Regions from separate parts of the Tardiphaga sp. GW821-FHT12E02 genome, predicted to be linked through region 4. Evidence: predicted binding sites of a transcription regulator. Region 4 holds the regulator's gene; each other region holds the start of a gene.

Evidence for each region. Region 4 encodes PhoB, which activates phosphate uptake and scavenging genes when phosphate is short. Its sites were predicted from a motif close to TGTCATNNANCTGTCAT; they were not measured.
Region 1: the regulator PhoB is predicted to act here: its motif matches at 941-957, upstream of AC1RQ5_RS24280 (STN domain-containing protein).
Region 2: the regulator PhoB is predicted to act here: its motif matches at 1,507-1,523, upstream of phnF (phosphonate metabolism transcriptional regulator PhnF).
Region 3: the regulator PhoB is predicted to act here: its motif matches at 1,519-1,535, upstream of AC1RQ5_RS03995 (alkaline phosphatase).

Annotation. Positions count from the first base shown of each region.
Region 1 is NZ_JBXAQK010000001.1:5,133,708-5,136,585, reverse strand. Features, by position in the region: gene AC1RQ5_RS24285 (hypothetical protein) at 1-830, shown strand, start outside; gene AC1RQ5_RS24280 (STN domain-containing protein) at 1,119-1,745, shown strand; gene AC1RQ5_RS24275 (RNA polymerase sigma factor) at 1,799-2,371, shown strand; gene AC1RQ5_RS24270 (FecR family protein) at 2,358-2,878, shown strand, end outside.
Region 2 is NZ_JBXAQK010000001.1:1,666,182-1,669,059, forward strand. Features, by position in the region: gene ybgC (tol-pal system-associated acyl-CoA thioesterase) at 1-172, shown strand, start outside; gene AC1RQ5_RS07850 (nuclear transport factor 2 family protein) at 255-722, shown strand; gene phnF (phosphonate metabolism transcriptional regulator PhnF) at 723-1,454, opposite strand; gene phnG (phosphonate C-P lyase system protein PhnG) at 1,580-2,041, shown strand; gene phnH (phosphonate C-P lyase system protein PhnH) at 2,044-2,652, shown strand; gene AC1RQ5_RS07870 (carbon-phosphorus lyase complex subunit) at 2,655-2,878, shown strand, end outside.
Region 3 is NZ_JBXAQK010000001.1:840,725-843,602, forward strand. Features, by position in the region: gene AC1RQ5_RS03995 (alkaline phosphatase) at 1-1,461, opposite strand, end outside; gene argG (argininosuccinate synthase) at 1,651-2,878, opposite strand, start outside.
Region 4 is NZ_JBXAQK010000001.1:427,166-430,043, reverse strand. Features, by position in the region: gene pstB (phosphate ABC transporter ATP-binding protein PstB) at 1-572, shown strand, start outside; gene phoU (phosphate signaling complex protein PhoU) at 601-1,311, shown strand; gene phoB (phosphate regulon transcriptional regulator PhoB) at 1,356-2,060, shown strand; gene AC1RQ5_RS02010 (GcrA family cell cycle regulator) at 2,268-2,777, opposite strand.

The DNA.
Region 1 (2,878 bases), 4.7 Mb from region 4:
ATGCGACCGCGCAGAAACTCGGCTTCAAGGGCGGCACCATCGAAGGTCCGACGCATTTCAGCCAGTTCGCGCCGCTCTGCGCGCGATTGTGGGGCGATGCATGGTTCGAAAGCGGTTGCATCTCGGCGCATTATCGCAATGCCGCCTATGAAGGCGAGGAGGTGCAGGCAGTTGTCGAGAATCCTGCCGTCGGCGCGCGCTATACGGCGATCCGTACGATCAAGCGCGACGGCACCGAGATTTTGCGCGGTAGCGCATCGATCGGCGGCGGTGCGTCGCCGTCTGCGCTCGACGTGAGACTGACCGAGTTGAAGCCTCTGACCGATCCGGTCATCCTGCGCGACGTCACGATCGGAATGACCACGGCGCCGCAGACAGTGCGGATGGATCTCGACCAGCATATGGGCGACCTCTATCCATTTTCACTGGCGCAGAAGCTAAAGGTGATCACCGAGCCATCGCGTTATTACAGCGGCAATGACACCCCGTGGCGGCGCGCCGTCATCCCGATGGAAATGCTGAGCGTGCTGTTCCAGCATACGAGCAAGAAGGACGGCTTTCCCGTAAAGGGCCCTGCTGTCGGTCTTTTCGCCGATCAGGAGATCCGCGTGGTCAAGGGGCCGCTCTTTGTCGGCGAGGATTATAGCGTCCAGCGCGAGGTGGTCGCCATGTCCGGCAGCAAGCGCACCGAGAGCCTGTGGGTATGCACGGAGGTTCGTGACGCCAGTCAGACGCTGGTGGCAACGATGCTGCTCAATCTCGCGACACTGAAGGAATCCTACGGGCCGTATCAGGCCGAACACGCGGCGCTGTACGGATCATCGGTTTGACGATGTCGGCTTGTGCTCGACGTCCGCTGTTAGATGAAAATCGGTGCAAGGGCACGAGAGCGGGTATTCCGACCGCGCAGGCGCCGAGCATCTTCTGGCGCAAAGCGGACCATCAGAAAACTGTCATACAGAGTATCTAAAAGGCGGGTGGTAGCCTGATCCGGGATAGTCAAACTCAGTCGCGGGCGGCAGGGGCGTCAGCGCATGCGTTTGGAGCGTTTTCAATCACGACAGTTGCGCAGCGGCGGGCCTTTGGTCGTCGGTCAGGCTGCCAGGCGGCTGAGTGTATTGATCGTTGTGACCCTCGGCATCTGCGTTTTATGGGTCATGTCGGCAGCGGGCGGTAGTCCTGCCGCGCGCACCGACCGTTTCGATTTCGAGATTGCCGCGCAGCCGCTCGGCCCGGCACTGGTCGCCTTCGGCGCCGCGACGGGCATCGAGCTGATCTACGACAGTGCGCTGACATATCGCCACCACTCTTCCGGTCTGAAGGGACGTTTCACCGCCGACGAAGCGATCCTGCTCATCCTGGCTGCGTCGGGCCTCGCCGCCCGCGCGGTCGCGCCGGGCGCGATCACGATCGTGGCGCTATCGGATCTGCAGCCGGTCGAGCAAGCCTCCCGACCGACCAGCAGTCGGCACGCTGCATTCTTCGCCGAAATCCAAGGGAGTTTTGCACGGGCATTCTGCCACACGCCAGCAGCCGTGGTGAGCAGGGAGCGCGTGCTTGTCAGATTCAGGATTGCCGCTTCAGGCGCGATGGAGCGACTGGAAATGCTCGACGCGACCGATGAGTCGTCGCGTCATGGTCTGGTGGAAGCGCTGAAGCGTGTCACTTTCGACGTCCCGCCGCCGTCGGATCTGCCACAGCCGATCATGATGCTGATCCTGCCGCTTGCTGCGGAGGCGTGCTGACGTGGCGGGTCCGCTGACCGAAAATTGCGTGGCGATGGGACACTGAGCGCATCATGACCGCGACCTGGGCAGCTTTGCGCGATCTTCTCGTGGTGCGCTATGATGACTTTTTTCTGCGGCTGCGGCGTCGCCTGGGATCGAGCGATCTCGCCCGGGAAACGCTGCACGAGACCTATGTGCGGCTCAACCGCACTGGTGATATCACAGGCGTCCAACGCCCGGATGCGTATCTGTACCGGATCGCGCTCAACATCGCCGTGGTGCTACGACGATCAGAAGATCGGCAAGCATCGCCCGTGGAGATCGAGGCAGCCATCAACCTTGCCGACGAGATGGCGCAAACTGACCGGATGGCCGAGGGCCGCTTCGAGATCGCGGCGCTTGAGCGCGCGATCGAGGCATTGCCGCCACGGCAAAGGGCCGTCTTCCTTGCTGCCCGACTCGACGAGACGCCAATCCTCGATATTGCTGCGTCGCTCGGGATTTCGTCGCGGCTGGTCGAGAGCGAGCTCAGAAAGGCGCTGGATCATTGCGCCGCGCAGTTGCAGCGGCCGTCAACGCGACGTATTCGCAAAGCGACATCGAAGGCCTCCAGCGCAGGGAGGACTGGCGATGACCGGTTTTGACGATACTATCGAGCAATCTGGGGCAATGACCGAGCGCGAGACCGATCTGCCGCATCAGGAAGCGCGGGCCTGGCTGCTCAAGCTGCGGCCGGGCAGCGCAAGTGCCAGCGATCTCACCAGATTCAAGCGCTGGCTTGGTGAAAGCCCGCACCATGCCCGGGCGTTTAACGAGACAAAGCAATTGTGGTCCGAGCTGGCGCCTGCCGCGCGCAACGTGGCGGCGCGTCGCGCAGCTGTTGCGCAGCCGATCATGCCGCGTCGCTTTGTCAATCGCCGCGTTTTTCTCGGCGGCACAATGGCCGCTGCTGCCTCATATGCCATGATCAGTCCGCCGCTCGGCTTATGGCCTTCGCTTCCGGACGTGCTGGCGTCCGACTACCTGACCGCAACAGGGGAACAACGGCGGCTTAGTCTCGCCGATAATGTGACGCTGGAGATGAATACGCAGACCAGCATTGCAGTGGATGGCGAGCGCCGGATTGAACTCATTTCAGGCGAGGGGGCGAT
Region 2 (2,878 bases), 1.2 Mb from region 4:
GCTGACGCGTCCGCTCGATGTGAAGGGCGCCTCTATCACGCTGCATCAGGAAGTGCGCCGTGGCGAAGACCTGCTGCTCGAAGCCAAGGTGAAGGTCGCTTTCGTTTCCGGCGGTCGCGCGCGGCCGATCCCGAAGGCGCTGCGCATCGCCATGAAGGCTGATCAGGTTTAGTGATCGGCCGATAGACGAAACGCCATCGACTCTTCGTCATTCCGGACTACACTTCAGTAAAAAATCGAACCTGAGGTGCCCGATGTCTCGCCCGCCATTCCCGCCCTTCACCCGCGAAACCGCCGCCCAGAAGGCCCGCATGGCCGAGGATGGCTGGAATTCGCGTGACCCGGTGAAGGTCTCGCTGGCCTATACCGAGGACTCGGTCTGGCGCAACCGCGGCGAGTTCTTCCAGGGGCGCCCCGCGATCGTCGAATTCCTCACCCGCAAATGGGCGAAAGAACACGAATATCGCCTGATCAAGGATCTCTGGGCCTTCAGCGACAACCGTATCGCCGTGCGTTTCCAGTACGAATGGCACGACGACGCCGGCGCCTGGCATCGCTCTTACGGCAACGAGCAGTGGGAATTCGACGAAGCCGGCCTGATGCGCCGCCGCGAGGCGAGTATCAATGACACCGTGATTACCGAGAAGGATCGCCGCTTCCTGTGGCCGGCGCCGGGCCCGCGTCCCGCGGATGTCCCCGGCCTCGGCACCGATCCGTTCTGATCAAATCTCGCTGTCGATCACGAATTCGACACGTTCGGCCACGAAGCGCGAATGCGTGAAATGCAGCGGCGTGCCGTCGGCATCCACATCGAGGGAATCGACAACAAGGATCGGCCGCCCCAGCGCGACGCCGAGCCGCGTCGCATCGGTGGCGTCGATGATGCCTGCCGTGACGCGGGTCGAGGCGCGGCGATAGTCCTTGATATCGTAATGCGCCAGCGCCTTGGTCATCGATCGCACGCGCTCATAGACCTTGCCGAAATCGGGAAACCGCTCGGCCGAGAGCCAGTTGGTGCCGACGCAGATCGGCGTCTTGTCGGCGAGACGCAGCGCCTCGAGGCGGATCAGCGGTGCGCCGGTCTTGAGGCCAAGCTGCCGCGCCAGTTCGCGCGTCGCCACATCGTCCCAGGCGCCTATCAACTGGCCAGCCGGTTCGCGGCCGCCGGCGCGCGCGTTCTCCGAGAAGCGGGTGCGCGAGCGCAGGGGATAAGCGAGCTTCGGCGCCTCCACATACGTGCCGCTGCCACGCTCGGCGCGCACCATGCCGCGCTCGGCCAAGGTCGCCAGCGCGCGACGCACCGTGTGGCGATTGACGCGGTAGGTATCGGCCAGCTCGGTTTCGCCGGGCAGTTTTTCGCCGGCGGTAAAGCGTCCGTCGGCAATCCCGCGCTCGATCCCGTCGGCCACATGTCGCCATAGAGCCACGCCGGTCGGCTTGTCTTGAATGGTCACAAATCAGTCCCTGAATGTCCGTCGCAACAGGGATACCCAAAAATCATGTCACTGTCACGAAACGGTCATTGCCTCCTCCTATAAAGTTGTCTAGTAAATCATACAACTTGTCGAGCGGCGGTGACATGATGCAGGCCCCTTCAAACGATCTACAGGCGCGGCGCCAGGAAGCGATGGGCGTGCTCGGGCACTGCCCGACGGCCGACATCGCCCGGCATTTCGACGATATCGCCGTGCCCGATCACGAACAGTTGCGCGCGCCGGAAAATGGCCTCGTGATGCTGCGCGGCCGGATCGGTGGCGATGGCGCGCCGTTCAATCTGGGCGAGGCGACGGTGTCGCGTGCCGCGGTGCGGCTCAGCTCTGGCGAGGTCGGCTTCGGCTACACGCTCGGTCGCGACGGCGCCAAGGCGCAGCTGATCGCGCTGTGCGATGCGCTGATCCAGACATCGCAATTTTCCGAAACGATCGAAGCGAAAGTCCTGACGCCGCTGCGTGCGCGCGTTGCGGCGGAGCGCAAGCGCAAGGCTGCGGAAACGGCGGCCACCAAAGTCGATTTCTACACGCTCGTGCGCGGGGAGGGATGATCATGACGACGATTGCAGAAATGCCGGCCGGCTTTGCCGACAAGGTGATCGCGGCGCAATCCACGTTCCGTACCGTGATGGACGCGATGGCGCGTCCGGGCAGCGTGCAGCTCATTCGTGCCGTGTCCGGCGTGCCGGCGCCGATGATGCGCGGCGCTGCAGCCATCGCCCTGACGCTGTTCGATCAGGATACGCCGGTGTGGCTCGATGAGAAGCTCGCGGCATCGGAAGATGTCGCCAAATGGATCAAGTTTCACACCAGCGCGCCGGTGATCTCAGACGCGGCGGCGTCCAGTTTCGCTGTGATCGCTGATCCCATCAAGCTTCCTGAATTCGATCGCTTTGCGCTCGGCACGCCCGAATATCCCGATCGCTCCACAACGATCGTGCTGCAGATCGCAAGCCTCAGCGAGGGTCCGGCCTATGAGTTGAGCGGTCCTGGCATCGATGGCGTGACGATCCTGCGTGCAGCCATCGGCGTGCCGGATATCATCGATCGGTTGGCCGAGAATGCGCGGCGGTTTCCGCGCGGCATCGATCTGTTGCTGGTGTCCGGCGAATCCATCGTGGCATTGCCGCGTACCACGCGCCTTGTCGCGCGGGAGGGCTGAGCATGTATGTCGCCGTCAAGGGTGGCGAACGCGCCATCGAGAATGCCCATCGATTGCTGGCGCATGAGCGTCGCGGCGATCGCGCTGTGCCGGAAGTGTCATTGGACCAGATCTCCAACCAGCTCGGGCTCGCCGTCGATCGCGTGATGACCGAAGGGTCGCTCTATGATCGCGAGCTTGCGTCGCTCGCTATCAAGCAGGCGCGCGGCGATATGATCGAGGCGAT
Region 3 (2,878 bases), 410 kb from region 4:
CGACATGATCGCCAGCCGCCGGCTCACATCCACGCGTGATGGATAGCCCTCCGCATCGGGTGCCGGATAGTTCGGGAAGCCGGCCTTGTCATAGACGCCGATCCGCTCGCGCAGCGGCAGATTGGTCTCGACGCTCATGTCGTCATTGACGGTGCCGACGAGGCTGTTCGGATGGCTGTGATCGGACACGACGAGGATCAGCGTGTCCTCGCCGCGCTTGGCGGACCATTCCTTGGCGAGCTTCACCGCATTGTCGAGCATGATCACGTCATAGACGGCGCGGTCCATGTCGAGCAGATGGGCATATTTGTCGATCATGCCGGACTCCACCAGCAGGACAAATCCCTTGTCATGGCGCGACAGCACGTTGAGGGCGGCCTGCACCTGTTCGGTGAGATCCGGCTGCTCCGGATATTTCTTCACGCCGCCACCCTTGAGGAACTTGCGGTCGAGCACGCCATCCATGTTGCCGGGCGTGAACAGGCCGAGCAGCTTTGTCGTGTCCGTCTTGTCGGCCGTTGCATTCAATTCGCCGGCAGTCTTCACATAGGGATAGCCGGCGTCCTTGAACTTGGCGATGTAGTCCACCTCGTCGGCGCGCTTGCCGATATCGACCGTGCGCGGCAAAAAGTTTGCCGCGCCGCCGCCGAGGATGACATCGGGTTTCGCCGCGAACATCTGCGCGACGATTTCGTCATAGGCCGCGCGGCGGCGCGTATGTGCGATCATCGAGGCGGGCGTCGCATCCTGGATTTCCGTGTTGGTGACGATGCCGACGGCGAGATCGAGCTTGCGCTTCACCAGCGAGGTGATGGTCTCGACCTTCGGATCGTCAAACACGTCGCGCGTGCGATCCGCATAGACGCCGAGCGCATTGGTCGCCGACTTGTGCCCGGTCGTGTAGGCGCTCGCGGAGTTCGCCGAGTCCGTGATGATCGAATCCGTGCCGGCGGTGCCGACCAGCGCCATGCTCGGCATATCGTCGATGGCGAGCTTGCCGTTGCTCTTGCCTTCCTTGATGCCCTTGGACAGGATCCGCGCGCCGACACGATGCGCCAGCGACATGCCGTCGCCGACGAACAGGATCACGTTCTTCGCCTTGCGGGCGCCGGTGTCGTACACGTTCCACGTCACCGACTTGGTGAGCGCGCCTGCCGTGACGTCGATCTTGTAGGCGCCGGGCTTGTCGAGCACGACATCGCGCAGCACCAGCGCGGATTGATCCTTATCATCCTCACGTTCGATATAGTCGGCGTTCTTGCCGAAGGCCGTCGCCTGATCGGCGCCATTGATTGTGACCTTGATGTCGGCGGCTGCGACCTTCCCAGGAAGTTCGACCTTGAAGTCGAATTTGCTGCCCTTGAGAATTTCCGCGCGATCCAGCGGATAGATCACCTGCGCCGAAGCGGATGCGCTCATGAAAAACGCCGCAAGCGCGGCGAGTGAAATGGTCTTGGTCATGGACGCTATCCCCGGTGGCTTTCTGTCGCAGGCAGTCTCCATCAATAAAACGGCCGGATGTCACGTCAATGACATCCGGCCGGTAGATCGATCGTGGGGCGGATAAGCGCAGCCTCATCCGCCGGCCGACTTCGTTGTTGAAACTCCGCGGCGGATAACGGCTGCGCCTCATCCGCCCTACGGCATAGTTTAATCCTTGCCCAGTCGCGGGATCGTGGCGCCTTCGCCGGCGCTGATCAGGCCGGTCTTCGCATAGATGTTCAGCTTCGCACGGGTATCGGTGATATCGAGATTGCGCATGGTCAGCTGGCCGATGCGGTCCGCCGGCGTGAACGGCGCATCCTCCACCTTCTCCATGCTCAGGCGCTCCGGCGCATAGGTCAGGTTCGGGCTCTGGGTATTCGCGATCGAATAGTCATTGCCGCGGCGCAGGTCGAGCGTCACTTCGCCGGTGATGGCGCGGGCCACCCAGCGCTGCGCTGTCTCGCGCAGCATCAAAGCCTGCGAGTCGAACCAGCGGCCCTGATAGAGCAGACGGCCGAGCTTCATGCCGTTCATGCGGTACTGCTCGATGGTGTCTTCGTTGTGAATGCCGGTGACGAGGCGCTCATAGGCGATGTGCAGCAGCGCCATGCCCGGCGCTTCATAGATGCCGCGGCTCTTGGCTTCGATGATGCGGTTCTCGATCTGGTCGCTCATGCCAAGGCCATGGCGGCCGCCGATCGCATTGGCTTCGAGGAACAGCGCGACTGGGTCGGCAAAGGTCTTGCCGTTCAGCGCGACCGGCTGGCCTTCCTCGAAACGTACGCTGACGCGCTCGGATTTGACGACGCAATCGTCCTTCCAGAACGGCACGCCCATGATCGGATTGACGATGGTGATGCCGCTATCGAGATGTTCGAGATCCTTGGCTTCATGCGTCGCACCGAGCAGGTTGCTGTCGGTCGAATAGGCCTTCTCCGCGCTCATCTTGTAGGCGAAGCCGTGGGCGGTCATGAAGGCCGACATTTCGGCGCGGCCACCGAGCTCGTCGATGAACTGGTCATCGAGCCAGGGCTTGTAGATCTTGAGCTCCGGATTGGTCAGCAGGCCGTAGCGATAGAAGCGCTCGATGTCGTTGCCCTTATAGGTCGAGCCGTCGCCCCAGATATTGACGCCATCTTCCTTCATGGCCGAGACCAGCATGGTGCCGGTCACCGCGCGGCCGAGCGGGGTGGTGTTGAAATAGGTGATGCCGCCGGTGGAGACATGGAACGCGCCGGCCTGGATCGCGGCGATGCCTTCATGGACGAGCTGGGCGCGGCAATCGACCAGGCGGGCCTTCTCGGCGCCGAACTCCATCGCCTTGCGCGGGATCTCGTCGTAATCGGCCTCGTCGGGCTGGCCGAGATTGGCGGTATAGGCGAAGACCTTGGCG
Region 4 (2,878 bases):
CGGAAGGGCAGGTCATGCTCGAGAACCAGAACATTCTGGATCCGAAGCTCGACCTCAACCTGCTGCGTGCGCGCATCGGCATGGTGTTCCAGAAGCCGACTCCGTTCCCGATGACGATCTATGAAAACATCGCTTTCGGCATCCGCCTCTATGAGAAGATCTCCAAGGCGGAGATGGACGTGCGCGTCGAGAAGGCGCTGCGTGGCGGTGCGCTGTGGAACGAAGTCAAGGACAAGCTCAACGCCTCGGGCCTCAGCCTGTCGGGCGGCCAGCAGCAGCGTCTGTGCATCGCGCGCACGATCGCTGTGCGTCCGGAAGTGATCCTGTTCGACGAGCCCTGCTCGGCGCTCGATCCGATCTCGACCGCCAAGGTCGAAGAGCTGATCGACGAATTGAAGGATCAGTACACGATCGCCATCGTGACCCATAACATGCAGCAGGCGGCCCGTGTCTCCGACACCACCGCCTTCATGTATCTCGGTGAGCTTGTTGAATTCGACCAGACCAACAAGATCTTCACCTCGCCGAGCGACCGCCGCACCCAGGATTACATCACCGGCCGTTTCGGCTGACGCGACATATTCGCGAGAGGATTGACCTATGGCTTTTGAACACACGACCAAGGCCTTCGACGACGATCTTCAGGAACTCACCCGTCTCGTCGCCGAGATGGGGGGCCTGGCCGAACGTCAGATCGCAGAGTCCGTGGATGCGCTGGTCCGCCGCGACGTCGCCCTGGGCGCCCGCGTGGTGGCCACTGACGCCGAAATCGACCAGCTTCAGCGGCTGATCGAGGAACGCGCCGTCCTCACCATCGCCAAGCGCCAGCCGATGGCTGTCGATCTGCGCGAGATCGTCGGCGCGCTGCGCGTCGCCACCGATCTCGAGCGTATCGGCGATCTCTCCAAGAATATCGGCAAGCGCGTCAATGCGCTGGACAGCGACTTCCATCCGCTGAAGCTGATCCGTGGCCTCGAACACATGACCGATCTGGTGAACACCCAGGTCAAGGCCGTGCTCGATGCCTATGCCGCGCACGACCTCCCGGCCGCCATGGCGGTGTGGAAGGGCGACGAGGAAATCGACGCGATCTGCACCTCGCTGTTCCGCGAACTTTTGACCTATATGATGGAAGATCCGCGCAACATCTCGTTCTGTATCCATCTGATGTTCTGCGCCAAGAACATCGAACGGATCGGCGATCATGCCACCAACATCGCCGAGACGGTGTTCTACATGATCGAAGGTCAGCAGATGGTCGACAAGCGCCCGAAGGGTGACATGACCAACTTCGCTACGCCGGTGAGCTGAGGCTCATCGCGACGTCTCTGAACGACAGATAGGAAGCCAGCCATATGAACGCGCGCATTCTGGTAGTGGAAGACGAGGAAGCTCTGACCACGCTGCTGCGCTACAATCTCGACGCCGAAGGTTACGACGTCGAGACGGTTGCCCGCGGCGACGATGCCGACACCCGCTTGAAAGAGCGCGTGCCGGACCTCGTGGTCCTCGACTGGATGTTGCCCGGCCTGTCCGGCATCGAACTGTGCCGTCGCCTGCGGGCGCGGCCGGAAACCAAGGCGCTGCCGATCATCATGCTCACCGCGCGCGGTGAGGAGAGTGAGCGCGTTCGCGGCCTCGCCACCGGCGCCGACGATTACATCGTCAAGCCGTTCTCGGTGCCGGAACTGCTGGCCCGCGTGAAGGGCCTCCTGCGCCGTGCGGCGCCGGAGCGTCTGGCCACGGTGCTGGCTTTCGGTGACATCGAACTCGATCGCGACAAGCGCCGCGTGGTGCGCGCCGCCCGTCCGATCGATCTCGGTCCGACCGAATACCGGCTGCTCGAATTCTTTCTCGAGCATCCCGGTCGCGTGTTCAGCCGCGAGCAGCTGCTCGACAGCGTCTGGGGCCGTGACATCTATATCGACGAGCGCACCGTGGATGTTCACATCGGCCGTCTGCGCAAGCTGCTGAATCCGGCCGGCGAACCCGACCCGATCCGGACCGTGCGTGGCGCGGGCTATGCGCTGGACGATCGCTTCGACAAGGCGGCGGAGTAACGCTCTTTACCTCACGCTCTGCCCTCATCCTGAGGAGCCGCGCAGCGGCGTCTCGAAGGATGGCGACGGAGCTCCGACATCTCATGGTTCGAGACGGCGCTTCGCGCCTCCTCACCATGAGGGGCGGAGGTGGGCGGCTCTAGCTCAATAGCAAAGCAACAAAAAATGCCCGGCTCATCGCCGGGCATTTTCGTTCGTGCTGTTCGCTTACCGCATCGGCTTCGGCGCTGCCCGGCGACGATCGCTCGCAGGCTGGTAGGCGATCCGCGAGTGGTGCGCGCAGTAAGGTGCGCCGGCCACGGCCTTGCCGCCGCAGAAATAGAAATCGGTGCTGGCCGGATCACCCACCGGCCAATGGCAGGTGGCGTCGTTGAGCTCGACCAGCTGCAGGCGCTGGCTGATCGGGATCACGTTATCGACCGAGATCGGATCCGGCTCCATCTCGACCTGATAGTCGTGAGCCAGCGCCGTGTTGCCACGGGCGACCGGGCGCGGCATGCGCACCATCTGCTGGGCCGGACGCGGCTTGCGCGGGCGCGGCGCGGCAGAGGAGGGGCTCTTGGCGCGGCCGGAGAGGCCCAGGCGGTGCACCTTGCCGATAACGGCATTGCGGGTCACGTTACCGAGTTCCGCGGCGATCTGGCTGGCGGAAAGGCCGCCTTCCCAGAGTTTCTTGAGCTGTTCGACGCGATCGTCGGTCCAAGTGATTACCGTCATCGCTAAATCCCTTCGTATGCGCCGGCCGGCCTTGGCCCGCGCTGCGACTTGAAATCGTCAAAAAACCTCGTTGTCAGAATCCCTTAGCGCTCACCGGATGC